One region of the Paenibacillus nuruki genome, then DNA from elsewhere that is predicted to be linked to it. Evidence: predicted binding sites of a transcription regulator. Region 1 holds the regulator's gene; the other holds the start of a gene.
What was found. The regulator Rex, encoded in region 1, represses fermentation and respiration genes when NADH is low (regulators of the CRP and FNR family bind a similar motif). The targets are predictions, from matches to a motif close to TTGTGAAATATTTCACAA.
Positions count from the first base shown of each region.

Region 2: a site for Rex is predicted at 2,181-2,198, ahead of RCP16_RS21500 (AtpZ/AtpI family protein). Genes of this name have one in related genera too.

Region 1 covers NZ_OY725677.1:1,135,365-1,143,667, reverse strand. Annotated here, with positions in the region: gene RCP16_RS05135 (methyl-accepting chemotaxis protein) at 1-1,231, shown strand, start outside; gene RCP16_RS05130 (cell wall elongation regulator TseB-like domain-containing protein) at 1,328-1,876, opposite strand; gene RCP16_RS05125 (amidohydrolase) at 1,907-3,214, opposite strand; gene RCP16_RS05120 (redox-sensing transcriptional repressor Rex) at 3,207-3,854, opposite strand; gene dinG (ATP-dependent DNA helicase DinG) at 3,851-6,745, opposite strand; gene RCP16_RS05110 (S-layer homology domain-containing protein) at 7,200-8,303, shown strand, end outside.
Region 2 covers NZ_OY725677.1:4,841,597-4,849,899, forward strand. Annotated here, with positions in the region: gene upp (uracil phosphoribosyltransferase) at 317-946, shown strand; gene wecB (non-hydrolyzing UDP-N-acetylglucosamine 2-epimerase) at 967-2,139, shown strand; gene RCP16_RS21500 (AtpZ/AtpI family protein) at 2,307-2,552, shown strand; gene RCP16_RS21505 (ATP synthase subunit I) at 2,545-2,958, shown strand; gene atpB (F0F1 ATP synthase subunit A) at 2,951-3,745, shown strand; gene atpE (F0F1 ATP synthase subunit C) at 3,891-4,115, shown strand; gene atpF (F0F1 ATP synthase subunit B) at 4,223-4,708, shown strand; gene RCP16_RS21525 (F0F1 ATP synthase subunit delta) at 4,705-5,253, shown strand; gene atpA (F0F1 ATP synthase subunit alpha) at 5,269-6,783, shown strand; gene atpG (ATP synthase F1 subunit gamma) at 6,919-7,788, shown strand; gene atpD (F0F1 ATP synthase subunit beta) at 7,883-8,303, shown strand, end outside.

The DNA.
Region 1 (8,303 bases):
ATTTGCTCAACAATTTTCAGATCAGCAAGATGCTCTTATGGAAACTGCTAAAAATGAAAATCTGCAAAAAGTATTACATGCTCGTCAACTAGCAATTACGATCAGCGTTATTAACTTTGCTCTAGCTATTATCATCGGTATCATTATTTCTCGTCTGATCTCCAAGCCATTACAGAAATTAAATAAAGCGGCTAAAGCGATATCTACAGGTGATCTTAATATTGAAGATGTAACCGTCAAGCAAAAAGATGAACTAGGCGAGCTAGCGTTTTCTTTTAACAGTATGAAAAATAATCTGCGGCATCTCGTTCATGAAATTAATGATAATGCAGCACAAGTCATTTCTATTTCTAGAGATGTAGCAAGCGGAACATCTGAAACAGGCAAAGCAGCAGAACATGTAGCTGATATTATGTCAGACCTCTCAAATAGTACCCAAGATCAGGTCAAAATTGTTGAAGGTGGTCTACAAGCTGTATATGATGTGAATAAAGATATTCAGCAGATCGATCAAAGCAGTCAACAAGCAATGAATGTCGCTCAACAAGCACAGACACAAGCTTTACTAGGTGATAAAGAAATATCTCATGTTATGAATCAAATGGATCAAATTCAGCAGCGGATGAGTAAGCTGGAAATCATTATTTCGTCGCTTAACAAACGCTCTAGTGAAATCGAAGAAATCAATAATGCTATTTCTTCGATCGCTTCTCAAACAGGTCTATTATCACTGAATGCTGCGATTGAAGCGGCTCGGGCTGGAGAACATGGACGTGGATTTGCTGTAGTAACCTCCGAAATTCGCAAACTATCCAATGAAACCAATGATTCTGTTAAACGTGTTAAAGAACTCGTGAATACGATTCAGAATGAGACTAGAGGTGCAACTGAATCGGTTGAAAGTATGGTTAAAGAAGTGAGTCAAGGTATCACGGCTGCCCATTCTGTAGGCAATCTGTTCAATACGATCAAAACTTTGACCGATCACACTACTGCCGAGATTAAAGAAGTCACCGATTCGCTTCATCATTTATCCGGTCATTCGGAGAAAATTGTAAAATCGATGGAAAATATTTCAGGATTAACCGATCATGTCGCTTCAAATACCGAAAGTGTAAGTGCGGCTACAGAAGAGCAGTTAGCTTTCCTTGAAGAAAGCACAGCGCATACGGCTACACTTCATGCGATGGCAGAGAAATTACAGAGTACTGTTTTACAATTCCGCTTATAATCCTATATACCTCCACTGCAACAAAAAAAGCATGATCTGGATGAATTCATACGCTGAATTCAAAAGATCATGCTTTTTTGATTTACTCTTCTTGTGTCAATCTTCTTGACCTGTTCCTTTTAATGTTGCTGGCAGTTCCATGGGTTCACTTAATTTAGCTCCATCACGGAAATTATAAAAAATATAATAGTAACGTTCATTGAGTTTGACAAAGACTTGCCATGCATATTTTCCTTTGAATGAACCGGGAACAATACGTACAGCTTCTGCTCCAGGCAGATCATTTTGTAGTAAAGCATTTACTTTTTCATATGTCACTGTACCTGCTGTTTTCTCAACATGTACGGCATTAGCACCTTCAGCGACTGAGCCATCAATATTGAACTTTACCCAGACCATAAGGTCTTCTTGTGCTGTGTTCTTACCTTCAACTACCCAATACGTTGAAGTATCTGTCCAGACAGAATTAAATGTACGTGTCACAGATACGATATCAGCCTTTTCCTGTGCACTGTTGATCGCCAGCTGCTCTTTACTCCATGGCTGCGCCATAACATGAACATAAAATTGATTAACACCTAATACAAGCAATCCTACTACTACAATAATGATTGCGATCCATTTTCCACTTCCCAAATTTCGCAAAACACGCCATCCTTTCCTGTCGACTTCCGGTTAGCGTTTGAGCAAACCTTCAAAAGCACTTTGGGCTTCATGACGAATTTTTTCTTCATCCAGTGTTAATGATATACCATCTTTGATTAATTGCTTACCATCTACCCAGACATGCAATACATCTTTAGCTGATGCAGAATAAATGGTATGTGAGATAAAATCAGTACGTGGCAAGAAATGCGGTTGATCTACATTTAATGCCGTAATATCGGCTTTCATACCGACAGCAAATGTACCTACGTCATTCAAAAATACAGATTTCGCACCGTATTCTGTACCCATTTTCAATGCTTCTAATGCAGGTACCGCTGTTGGATCTCCGGATACTCCTTTATGAATAAGAGCTGCCAAACGCATCTCTTCAAACATATCCAAGTTGTTATTACTTGCCGGGCCATCTGTTCCTAAAGAAACGACTACACCTGCACGCAATAAATCAGGAACACGAGCAACACCACTTGCTAATTTCAGATTACTACCCGGATTATGCGAAACAGCTACTTTATGTTGCGCCAGCATTTCGATCTCTTCATCATTCAAATGAACAGCATGTGCCAAAAGGGCTGGACGCGTGAAAAATCCTAATTTCTCCAAATGAGCTACAGGACGTAATCCATAATCAGTTACATTTAATTGTACTTCAGCTAACGTCTCAGACATATGTGTATGCAGCGGCAAATCCAAGTCATGTGCTGCTTGTACAAATTGTTCGATGTATGCAGGAGGACATGTATACGGCGCATGTGGAGACATCATCGTTGTAATACGTCCATCAGCTTGACCATGCCAATCCCGTGCAAAGTCGATAGATTGTTGTAACTTTTGCTTTTGCTCTTCTTCTGAACATAAGCCGATAACACCACGCATCAATACAGCACGCATTCCTGATTGCTCTACGACTTCAGCAACACGTTCTGAACGATCATACATATCCAGGAATGTCGTAGTACCGCCTTTTAACATTTCAAGTACAGATAATGATGTTCCCCAGTATACATCGTCACTTGTAAACTTCGCTTCCATCGGCCACATTTTTTCCTGTAACCATACTTGTAGTGCAAGGTCGTCGCCATATCCACGTAGCAAAGACATTGCCGCATGACCATGACTGTTCACTAGACCCGGGATAAAGAACAAATGATTACCATCGACTACTGTTGTTCCTTCTTCAATCACAGGCTCTTCTTCTCCAAGATAAGTGATCCATCCATCTTCAATCACCATATGTCCGAAAAGCATCGATTTTTCTTCACTCATTACAGCAAACATACCGTTTTTGATAACCCATTTGTTCGAGGTGTTATTCATTAGTTTCATGTTCCTTTCCATCTTCCAGATAATAGGCAAGGCTTAGTAAGTCCGTTGTAAAATCAGCAGTGTGTACACGAATATGCGGTGGAGCTTTCAAAATAATCGGTGCAAAGTTCAAAATGGCTTCGATCCCTGCTTCAATCAATTGATCTGCTACACGCTGTGCTTCAATATTAGGCACAGTAATAATACCAATACGAATACTTTTCGCTTTGACTGTTGCTCCAAGTTCTTCGATCGGTTGTACAACTAATGTATTGATCATCGAACCGACTTTGGGTTCAAGAGAATCAAACACAGCTACGATTTTCATCGTTTCTTTCAAATACATATTATAGTTCGAAAGGGCATGCCCTAGATTACCTGCACCTACAAGTGCGACATTGATCTGTTGATCTAATTTTAAAATATGACGTATTTTCTCAATCAGATAAGATACATCATACCCGATTCCTTTACGTCCAAAATCTCCAAAATAAGCTAAGTCTTTGCGAATTTGTGCTGGATTCAAATCTAATTTTTGTCCCAATTCTTGCGAAGACACTGTGGGAACTTCACGGGTGTGAAGTTCGTTCAGATATCTAAGGTATACAGGTAGTCTTCGCACGACTGCTTCTGATATTTTGTCGGATTTCATGCTTGCTCCCCCTCTTGATTTACAGTTTCCTTTTCAGGTTCGGCCTGGCTAAGCCATTCTGTAATACGGGGTACCATCTGCTCTGTCGGCATATGTTCCATTTTGGGACCGGGTAATGAATATAGAAAATGCTTGCCATAATAGGACTCGATCACACGAGTGTCATAGACAATAACGATTCCCCGATCACTAGATGTCCGTACTAATCTACCAAAACCTTGTTTGAAACGGATAACTGCTTGCGGTACAGATAATTTCATAAATGGATTTTTCTTTTCTTTTTTAAGCCGTTCGCTTTTGGCTTCTAGCAATGGATGATTGGGCGGTTGAAAAGGTAATCGTACAATCGCCAGACATGTTAATGCTTCGCCCGGAATATCGACACCTTCCCAGAAGCTACTTGTTCCAAGCAATACAGAAGCAGAACGCTCCTGGAATCTACGAGTAAGCTTCGTCCGACTCCCTCCATCAACGCCTTGACCAAATACAGCAATATCACTATGTGATAACTTCTCTTTTAATGGCTCATACACCTGCTTGAGCATTCGATATGAGGTAAATAAAACCATCATTCGTCCTTGCGTTGCTTTGGCAGTCTCTGCTAACGAGTTCGCTAATGTATCTACAAAGAAGGCATCACCGACACTGCCTTTGACACTTGGAAAGTCACGTGGAATCAACAATAGCGATTGCTCACGATAATTAAAAGGTGAAGATAACTGTTCAGTCATCAATCTGCCTTCTTTTTCCGCTTCGACAAGTCCCAGTTGTTCAATCATATATTGGAATTTCTTTTCTATTGATAATGTTGCAGATGTTAGAATAATACTTTTCTTTTTATCGAAAAAGTACTCTTTCAATTGCTTGCTCACATCCACAGGCACAGCATACATCTGTAAAGACTTACTACGATAATTTCCATTAGCTTCATACCAGTAGACCGTATCTGTACTTTCCAGCTTCACAAATTGACGTAGATCGTCTCGAACGACAGTCAAATCTTTGAATAGACCCGATACATCAGTCACCAGACTATCTGTGCCCAACTGTTCATCGCTTTCTTTGATCTGATTCATTACTTGTTCGCCTTTACGAATCAATTGACTCAGTCCGATATGGATCTGATTCTCCAAATCCGTAATTACCGTCCATTCTGTTGGTTGCTTCTCAGGTAACAAACGTAATGTAAATTGTCCAGCTTCTCCCGGAGCAGCATCACTACGCTGAGGTAATAAAGCAAATAATAATTCACTCAATTTGTCCCAGTTTTCTTTGACATCTACAATTTCAGGATATAGATTATCTATCGCTATCGCCCAATCCATACCACGCTCATTACCAGATGAACCTAACTGTTGACGCAAAATAGCCAGCTGACCATTTTTACTGTCTTTGAACAAACGAAGTAACGGATGAACCAATGTGAAATATTTCATATGCATACCCAAGTGCTTACCTGCTACATCTTCTAAATGATGCGCTTCATCAATCACCAATCGATCATAAGCAGGCAATAATTGGTGCCCTGCTTTGACATCGGTAAATAATTTGGAATGGTTCGTAATAACGACATCAGCTGTACCTGCTTCATGCTTCGCACGATGGTAGAAGCATTTGCGGAACCACGGACATGCACGACCAAGACAAGAATCGGTATCACTCGCTACCGTCTCCCAGAAATCGGCTCCACGGTTACCCATATTCAGCTCTTCATCATCACCGGTTTCCGTCGAATTTAACCAGACAATCATTTGAGCTGCAATCAATACATCTTCTTTAGGACTTTGAAATTCTTTTGTATTTATTTTATGCTCAAATTTGCGCAGACACAAATAATGCTGGCGTCCTTTAAATACGGCAGCACGAAATGCAAATGGAATCACTTGAGTCAGTAATGGAATATCCCGTTCTCGTAACTGTTCTTGCAAATTAATCGTATGTGTACTTACCATCACACGATCGTTTTCTTTCACGCTATGATAAATCGAAGGTAATAAATAACCTAACGATTTGCCCGTTCCTGTTCCTGCTTCGATCAATAGATGTTTATCATCCGTCATCGCTTTGATTACTTCTTCAAACATCCGATTCTGCGGTTCACGTTCTTCATAATGAGGAAGTAAATTACGCAAATTCTGTTTGACTTGCTCCAAAAATTCATCAAAGGACACATCGGCAAGTGGCATATTTCCACGCTCTTCATGAGCAGGTAAAATCTCATTCCAATCGCCTACTTTTAACGCCAATTGACGGAAAAAGCGATGTTCGTCTAAATCTTGAATCGGTTGTGCTTCTTTCTCCATCCGTACTCCATCAAAATACCAACCTAGATCGCTATCCTGATTATCAAATAGTTCGGATAATCGTTGTACCGTAATCAATGGGAGGTCATTCAATTCTTCCAAACATTTCAGAAATACATGAGCTGTCGCTAACGCATCGCTATCTGCTTGATGAGGACGATCATGGACAAATCCTAAATCTTTACTGACCATACTTAACTGATAACTTGAAAGATTCGGAAAAAAAATACGCAATAAATCCATAGTATCTAATACTCGACCTGTAAAAGCCAAATATCCGGTCTGATCCAAAGCTCGTTGTAAAAATCCTAAATCAAATCCAACGTTATGCCCAACAAGCACAGCGTCTTCTAGTAGAGGAATCATCTCCAAAATGACATCATCCAACTCTGGAGCGTCGACTACATCTTCATTTTTAATTCCAGTTAAACCTTCTATAAAAGGAGGAATAGGCACTCCTGGCTTCACCATAGAAGAATATACGGTGGAAATACTTAAATCATGATCTATAATGGCAAGCCCAACTTGAATAATATCATCGGTGGACTGAGTACCTGTGGTCTCAAAATCCAGTACGGCAAATTTCATGGATGTCTAAATCCTCTCCTTGCTGTCGTCTCAACCTGATGTCGAAATGTTCACCTATCAGCATACCAGAAGAAGACGGTTTTGAAAATCAAAGGGTGGGTGGTTATTTAAATTTTAGCTTTTCTAGGGGTGGCGCTGCGAGGAGAAAATCGTTCTTGTCGTCGCTTGTTGTAAATGAATCCTTTAAATGACTGCTTCACAGTCAGGATTCATTTACAAAGGCGAGCGCTTCGCTCTTTCAGAATGATTTTCTCCTCTCCGCTGGTGTAGGTGGATAAGCATAATTTTGAATAACTCGTTTAGGAAGAAGCAGGAAATGAGGAACATATATAGAGTTACATAAAATATCATATAGCTTTAAATTGTGTGAATTTTAATTTACCCATATTGAGTAGCATCTGTTATATTAGTAAAGGATTTCAATATAATTATAAATGGAGGGAATTAAAGTAAAATGAGAAAGTTTATGATGATGTTTTTGGTGTTGGTGGTGACATTAATGGGGTCAGCGCCTGCCACGCTTTTTGCAAGTGAGGAAGGAACAAGTAATTTGATAGCAAGTAAAGAAAGTCAGGATTTAAGTTTCTTAAATTTATTTCTTTATGGAGACTATAATATGACATTAAAACAGGGAGAAGCTTTTATTGAAGAAGGCTGGAGTGTAGCAGACAGTGTATATAGTGAAAATGAGTTAAAAATAAATATTACATATACATTAAATTCTGTTCCAGTAAATCAAATTGATACTAATATACCTGGAATATACGTAATCACATATATTGCAGAAAATCCAGCTGGAAAACGTTCTTATCCTCAACAACGTACTATTGATGTTGTTGCTACTGAAAAACAGAAAGATCTTGATCAGCTAAATATCCGTGGTGCGTTAGGTATGGCATATCATAATGGTTCTGTCTATATTGCACAAGGCAGTTCAGGAATATCAAAAGTCGAATTAAGCTCTGGAACAGTTACTTCTATCGTGTACGGTGGATACTATGCCGATAATGTTGTTACTGTTGCTTTCAATCAAGCTGGCGACCTATTTTATACCTTAGAAAACAAATCACTCATCAACAAGATAGATGCTCAATATTTACAGGATGCTGCGTTAACTCCAGAACAATTTAAGAAATATAGTTCACTTTATTTAGATCTTAGTGACAAAGCATCTGATGGTAACGATCCTATAAAAAATATTTCTAATATTGCATTCAATTCTCAAGATCAGCTTTACATTGCTGTTCCGCTTGATTTTTTTGACACTACTCTTTATAGATGGAATTCAAATGATCAATTGTTGGAAAGAGTCACACAAGAAGACCTTGAAGATTTACAAGTGATGACATTCGACGAAAATGATAATCTATTCTTTAAAGCTACTTTATATAAACCAGATTTTTCAGACCGTGGATTTTTCAAAATTTCTGCCAATGAATTAAAAAACTTACCAGTAGCTGATACATCTTTCAAATCATATCTCGAAATTAATACAATGAATATTAATTCAGACGGCATCGTTTTTTTACCTGATGGTCGAGGTTATTATAGTGAAAAT
Region 2 (8,303 bases), 1.4 Mb from region 1:
GTAGAATTTGTTTTTATCTGGTAATTGTAAGCGTTATATTGATAGACTCAATATAGAAAATGGATTTTGCTATGCTAAAAATCATGTTTGATAAGAGCTATATTTATGCTCATCAAAGTATGAAGTATTAAAAAGAAATAATTCGACAGGATATCGGATGAAATTGCCCACAGGGAATGATATAATAGACGAGGTTTATGGGGTAAGAACGTATTCCCCTAATCCTTTTGCTTTGTGGAATGGCCACAAAACCTGATGTGATAGCAAATAGGATGTAGCTAATGTTTATTATTGAAAAGTACCGGAGGGAAAAACCATGGCAAAATTAGTAATATGCGATCATCCTTTAATTCAACACAAATTAACATTTATTCGTGATGTACAGACTAACACGAAAGATTTCCGCGAGCTTGTTGACGAAGTCGCAACATTAATGGCTTACGAAATCACACGTGATATTCCACTTGAATCAATTCCGGTAGAAACACCTGTAATCAAAACAGAAGGTAAAGTCATTTCTGGACGTATGTTAGGTCTAATTCCTATTTTGCGCGCAGGATTGGGTATGTTAGATGGCGTTCTTAAATTGTTGCCAGCAGCTAAAGTAGGACATGTGGGATTGTTCCGTGATCCAGAAACATTCCAACCGGTTGAATATTATGTGAAGCTTCCGACAGATGTACAAGAACGCGAATTGATCGTTATTGATCCAATGTTAGCAACAGGCGGTTCTGCTATTGCTGCGATCGATGTTCTTAAAAAGCGTGGATGTACTCAGATCAAAATGATGAATCTTATCGCTGCTCCTGAAGGGGTTAAAGCTGTTCAAGACGCTCACCCGGATGTAGATATTTATGTTGCTGCATTGGATGAGAAGTTGGATGAGCATGGATATATCGTACCTGGACTCGGCGATGCCGGAGACCGCTTGTACGGAACCAAGTAAAGCGAGGTAATCCCAGACTTATGAAAAAAATTAAAGTAATGACTATTTTCGGTGTACGTCCTGAAGCAATCAAAATGGCTCCATTGATTCTGGAATTGCAAAAGCATCCTGAACATATTGAGTCAATCGTTTGCGTCACTGCGCAACATCGTCAAATGTTGGATCAGGTTCTTGAAGTTTTTAATATCACTCCAGACTATGATCTTGATGTAATGAAAGATCGTCAGACGCTAAACGAAATTTCGATGCGTGTACTTAGTGGCTTAGAGCCAGTACTGCAAGAAGTGAAGCCTGATATTGTTCTGGTTCATGGAGATACGTTGACTACGTTTCTTGCGAGCTATGCTTCATTTATGCAGCAGATTAATGTGGGTCATGTGGAAGCAGGACTACGTACGTGGAACAAGCTTTCACCGTATCCTGAAGAAATGAATCGCCAATTGACAGGTGTACTTGCAGATTTACACTTTGCACCAACAAGTTGGTCGGCAGGCAATTTGCTAAAAGAAAATAAATTGCCGTCAAGCGTGTATATCACAGGCAACACGGTTACAGATGTGTTTCAATATACTGTACAGCCTGATTATCACCATCCTGTTTTGGAATGGGCAGAAGGTAAACGTCTGATCTTGATGACTGCACATCGCCGTGAATCGCAAGGCGAACCACATCGTAATATTTTCCGCGCGGTCAAGCGTATTGCTGACGAATTTGAAGATATTGCTATTGTGTATCCAGTGCATCCAAGTCCAGCTGTCAAAGAACCTGCTCATGAAATATTAGGCAACCATCCGCGCATTCAGTTGATCGATCCTCTGGATGTTGTCGATTTGCATAATTTTTATCCGCATACGCATCTGATCTTAACCGATTCAGGTGGTCTTCAAGAAGAAGCACCTTCATTTGGTGTTCCTGTGCTGGTGCTACGTGATACCACAGAGCGTCCAGAGGGAATAGAAGCAGGTACACTTGAAATGGTAGGTACAGATGAAGAGAAGATCTATGAGCGTGCACATGCACTGCTGAGCGATCCTGAACTGTATGCTTCGATGAGTGAAGCTTCTAATCCTTATGGTGATGGTCAGGCATCGCCACGGATTGTCAATGCTATTTTGCACCATTATGGTATTTTAGAGGATCGTCCTGAAGAGTTTCACACAACGTTCAAAAAAGGTCCCACAGTCGTATTGTGAAAAATGATTCCACAGTATACAGTGGTACTGTAGGGTTAGTGTGATGAAACGCTTCATATCAACGATGTTCTGTGAAAGTCTTGCGTTAATGCGCTAAAGGAAGATGGTTTGACAAAGGCTTAGCCGATTCAGTACAATGAACTGGGATTCCGAGGGTGGAGTGTAGAATGGCAGATGAACCCAAATCAAGCAATTCAAGTTCAAGCCCGTGGAAAGCGGTTGGACTTGTGAGTGTGATTGGAATAGATTTAGCTGTATGTACACTCGCCGGATTCTGGTTCGGTTCCTGGCTGGATAAAGTATGGAATAGTTCAGGAATAGGAACCGGACTCGGAGTACTTGCAGGTATGATTCTAGGTATTTTCGGTATTGTTCTTATCATTAAGAAAATAGTGGGGGAAACGAATGAATGAAATACCAAGTTACATTTATTGGCTGACCCGGACTACCTTTGTTTTTCTAGCTCTTTGCTTTGTAGCGGTTGCATTCCTGCCTCAATCTCGTCCGATCGCTTTTGGGATGATCATTGGTTCCGCAGTCAGTTATATCAACACCAAATATTTAGCTAAAAAAGTAAGTATGATGACTGAAGCAGCAGCAACAGGTAGAAGAGGACCGAAGGGTCTAGGGTTTGCACAACGTGCAGCAATTTCGATCGGAGCGGTAGTACTTGCTATTGAGTTCCCGCATTTGTTTGAAATTCATGCCCTAGCTGGCAGTTTGGTGTTCGCACCATTCGCGCTAATTGTTATCGGTTATTTCCTTTCTCGCCATGAGCGTGATAACTCCGATAATGAAAGGGGTGAGAAAAATGCATGAATCACCGATGATAAACGTCGGGGGCATCGATTTTGATTTATCTATCATTATTGCGTTGATTGTTAGTTGTGCTGTAGTGTTTATTCTAGTGAAGCTAGCAACGCGTAATCTATCGGTAGAAAATCCAGGCAAGCTGCAAAACTTTATGGAATGGGTCGTAGAATTCGTTCAAGGACTGATTTCCAGTACAATGGACTACAAAAAAGGAAAGCCTTTTCTTTCTCTCGGTTTGACTTTGATTATGTTCATCTTTGTTAGCAATATGCTTGGGCTTCCATTTGGTTTAGTGTTCGATTATACAAGCGTAGAAAAAGCTACAGCTTTTGGTCAACCATTAACATCTGTAGTGGACGGACTGGCAAAAGGAAGTCATGGTGTGGAAGTCGCTTGGTGGAAATCACCTACAGCTGATGCTGGAGCAGCGATGGGTCTGGCACTAATCGTATTCATTCTTGTCCATTACCTAGGTATGGTCAGAAATACGAAGTCATACTTCAAACACTATTTCAAACCGTTCTTTTTCTTTTTCCCTATCAACTTGATCGAACAATTCTCCAAACTGTTGACACACGGTATGCGGCTATTCGGTAATATTTTTGCCGGCGAAGTTCTTATTGCTGTATTACTTAAAATGTCAGGCGTATGGTACGGAGCAATCGCTTCGGTTGTAGGTCTTATTGTATGGCAAGGATTCAGTATATTTGTTGGCTCTATCCAAGCCTTTGTCTTCACGATCCTGGCTATGGTATACATATCACAGTCACTAGAGACGGAAGAAGATCACTAAAATACTATCGGCACGTTTCGGCAACTTTTGAATAGTTGGTATCATCAGTCACTGTGTAAGGGTTCAAAGTTCGGAAGTAGGATAACCTTCATACCGGGCTCAATATAAATTTACTATCTCACATATCTTTAAGGAGGATTTTTAAATGGGAGCATTAGCATTTCTAGCAGCTGCTATCGCAGTAGGTTTGGGCGCATTGGGCGCAGGTATTGGTAACGGTCTAATCGTAAGTAAAACGGTTGAAGGTATCGCTCGTCAACCAGAAGCAAAAGCAACATTGCAAACAGTTATGTTTATCGGTGTAGGTTTGGTAGAAGCATTGCCAATCATCGGTGTAGTATTGGCGTTCATTTTCTACGCAGCAGCGTAAATCAAGCACACACATTGGCGGGGAAGGCCACAGCCATCCGCGCCTTCTTTTTAGCGTGCAGGGTACCTGAGAATTATTTAGATGTTTTGAGGAAGGAGTGAGCTGATTTGCATTTTGTATGGAGCAGTCTTGTAGTTACAATTATTGCTTTCTTGATTTTATATTGGTTATTAAGTCGTTATGCATTCGGTCCATTGTTCTCTGTCATGGAGAAAAGACGTGAGCTGGTTAAACAGCAAATGGATGAAGCTGCATTAACACGCAGTCAAGCAGCTCAATATGTCGAAGACCAAAAAGCTGCACTTCAACAAGCACGTAAGGACGCTCAAGATATTATTGAGCAATCCCGTCAGACAAGTAATCGTCAAGCTGAACAATTAATTACTCAAGCTAAAGAGGAAACGACGCGTCTTAAAGAAGAAGCGGCTCGTGAAATCGAAAGCGAGAAAAATAAAGCTGTTGCTGCACTTCGCAGTGAAATCGGCGCCGTCTCTGTACAGATCGCTTCTAAAGTACTGGAAAGAGAAGTGGATGCCAAAGCCCAAGATCAGTTGGTTGACAACTATCTGAAAGAAGTAGGGATTAGACAATGAGCCGGGATACAGTAGTATCTACGCGTTATGCCAAAGCCCTTTTCGAAGCTGCATCTGAAAATGGCGCTGTAGAAGAGACGGAACAAGAACTAAAAGCAATTGTTGAAGCTTTTGCACAAGATGCAGATCTTCGCAATTTTATAGCAACACCAAATGTATCTTTTGAAGATAAACGTCGTGTGATCGAAACTGCTTTTGCAGGCAAAGTATCACAACCGTTAATTCATACCATTACATTGTTGATCGAACGTGGAAGATATGGAATATTTGGCGAGTTGTTAAATAGCTACACTGAGATCGTAAGTAGAACTCTTAAAGTAGTCGATGCTTTTGTATATACACCTTATCCTTTAGATGAGCGTGAGCAAGCAGAAGTCATTGCTAGATTCGGACAACTATCAGGCAAACGAATTCGTGTGCAAAATATTGTAGACAAAACTCTTCTTGGCGGACTTAAAGTCGTCATCGGAGACATGCTGTACGATGGAAGTCTTTCAGGCAAGCTTAACCGTCTGGAAAAGTCTTTTCAAAGACAAGCACAGTAGATAGGGGGGACTGACTTGAGTATCAGACCTGAAGAAATCAGTACATTGATTAAAAGTCAAATCGAGCAATACAAAAACGATATTGAAGTCGTAGAAGTCGGAACGGTTATCCAAGTAAGTGATGGTATTGCCCGTGTATACGGTTTGCAAAATGCAATGTCAGGCGAACTTCTTGAGTTCTCTAACGGCGTAATGGGTATGGCTTTGAACTTGGAATCCAATAATGTCGGTGTTGTTATTCTTGGGGAATATTCACAAATTCGTGAAGGTGACCAAGTAAAACGCACAGGACGTATTATGCAAGTTCCTGTAGGGGAAGCTCTTCTAGGTCGCGTAGTCGATCCTTTGGGTCAACCTGTTGATGGTAAAGGACCTATTGCAGCAACAGAATTCCGTCCTGTTGAAGGCGGAGCACCTGGTGTTATTGATCGTAAATCGGTTCATGAACCTATGCAAACAGGGATCAAAGCTATCGATGCAATGGTTCCAATCGGTCGTGGACAACGTGAGTTGATTATCGGTGACCGTCAAACAGGTAAAACAGCGATTGCTATCGATGCAATCATTAACCAAAAAGGTCAAAACGTAAAATGTATTTATGTAGCGATTGGTCAAAAACAATCCACAGTTGCTCAAGTTGTAGAAACACTTCGTCGTCATGGCGCTTTGGAATACACAATCATCGTAACTGCTGCGGCTTCTGATCCTTCACCACTACTATACATCGCTCCATATGCAGGTTGTGCAATGGGTGAATACTTTATGTATAAAGGCGAACATGCATTGATTATTTATGATGATTTGTCCAAACAAGCGGCAGCTTATCGTGAATTATCCCTATTGCTTCGTCGTCCACCAGGTCGTGAAGCATTCCCAGGTGACGTGTTCTATCTTCACTCCCGTTTGCTAGAGCGTGCGGCTAAGCTTAGTGATGCAAAAGGTGGCGGTTCTTTAACAGCATTGCCATTTATTGAAACACAAGCATCTGACGTATCTGCTTATATTCCTACAAACGTAATCTCGATTACAGATGGACAGATTTTCTTGGAAGCTGACTTGTTCTATTCTGGTCAACGTCCAGCGATTAACGTTGGTATCTCAGTATCCCGTGTTGGTGGTTCCGCTCAGATTAAAGCGATGAAAAAGGTTGCAGGTACACTGCGTCTAGATCTAGCTCAATATCGTGAGCTTCAAGCGTTCTCTCAGTTCGGATCAGATCTTGATAAATCAACCATGTCCCGTCTAAACCGTGGTGCACGTATGATGGAAATTCTAAAACAAGGTGTTAACCAACCGTTGTTAGTAGAACAACAAGTGGTAAGCTTATACACTGCCGTTAAAGGTCATTTGGATGATATTCCGGTTGCTGATGTACGTCGCTTTGAATCCGAGTTCCTTGCTTACATGGCAAGTAGCCAAGATGCGATTTTGCAATCGATTCGTGATACTAAAGATTTAACAGCTGATAATGAAAAAGCGTTGGTTGATGCAATCAATACCTTCAAAAAAGGTTTTGCTACCTCCAACTAAGTTCATTTGATCCAAAATAGATGTTCTGTAATGAAGTTGCTACAGCTCCGATAGCCAATCTGTCGGACTGTGGTCAACCATGATTCAGGAAACAACTTTGAACTTGTTTTCAGAGGGTTAAGGTGGTGAAATCATATGGCTAAAGGTATGCGCGAGATCAAACGTCAGATTAAAAGCGTAGAAAATACAAGACAAATCACTAAAGCAATGGAAATGGTTGCGGCTTCCAAACTTCGTAAAGCTCAAGAGAAGGCACAAGCAGCACGTCCATATTCCGATAAATTGCGTGAAGTGGTTGCGAGTATTGCTTCTGGAACAAGAGGTGTATATCATCCGATGTTGGAGAAGCGTCCAGTCAAACGGATCGCTTATCTCGTAGTGACTTCCGACCGTGGACTTGCGGGTGGTTATAATGCCAACATGCTCAAACATGTTAGTAATAAGATCAAGGAAAATCATACATCGACAGATCAGTACGAATTGTTCATCATTGGACGTAAAGGACGCGATTACTTCCGTCGTCGTAATCTTCCGATTACAGATGCTGTGACAGAATTGACAGACTTTCCGACCTATGCCGATATCAAATCCATAGCATACGATGCTGTTAAAGGATACGAAGAAGGCAGATACGATGAGCTTTACTTATGTTATAACCAGTTTATCAATGCACTAACACAAGTTCCGAACTCCACTCGTTTGTTACCAATGGAATCGGTAGAAGTGGCGCAAGAAGATAAACTTAAAGCAAGCTACGAATACGAACCTTCTGCAGAAGGCGTATTGGAAGTTCTTTTGCCAAAATATGCACAGACACTGATCTATAACGCTTTGCTCGAAGGTAAAGCAAGTGAGCAGGGTGCTAGAATGACAGCCATGGGTAGCGCAACGAAGAATGCATCTCAAATGATCAAAGATCTAAGACTTGTCTATAACCGTGCCCGTCAGGCATCGATTACACAAGAGATCACAGAGATTGTCGCTGGAGCGAATGCACAAGGCTAATAGAGCTTAACAATATCAATTATGTACAAGCAATTGCATAGCAGTGCTTGATGACATCGCTGCATACAGCAAGTCAGTAGGAGGGAAAACGATAATGAACAAAGGTCGCGTTGTAAGTGTAATGGGACCGGTTGTAGACGTGGAATTCGAACGTGGTCAACTTCCGGAAATCCTACACGCGCTCAAGGTCGAAACTACGCTAGATAATGGTAACAAAATCGACTTGACGCTTGAAGTATCGAATCATTTGGGCGATAATCTTGTCCGTTGTATCGCAATGTCTTCCACAGATGGTTTAGTACGTGGACTAGACGCTCTTGATCTAGGTGCTCCTATTTCGGTACCTGTAGGTAACGTAACGTTAGGTCGTGTATTTAACGTATTGGGTCAACCTATCGATGAAGCTGGCGAAGTTGTATCTGAAATTAAAAACCCTATTCACCGTCAAGCTCCTAAATTTGACGAATTGTCTACACAAGCTGAAATCCTTGAAACAGGAATCAAAGTTATCGATT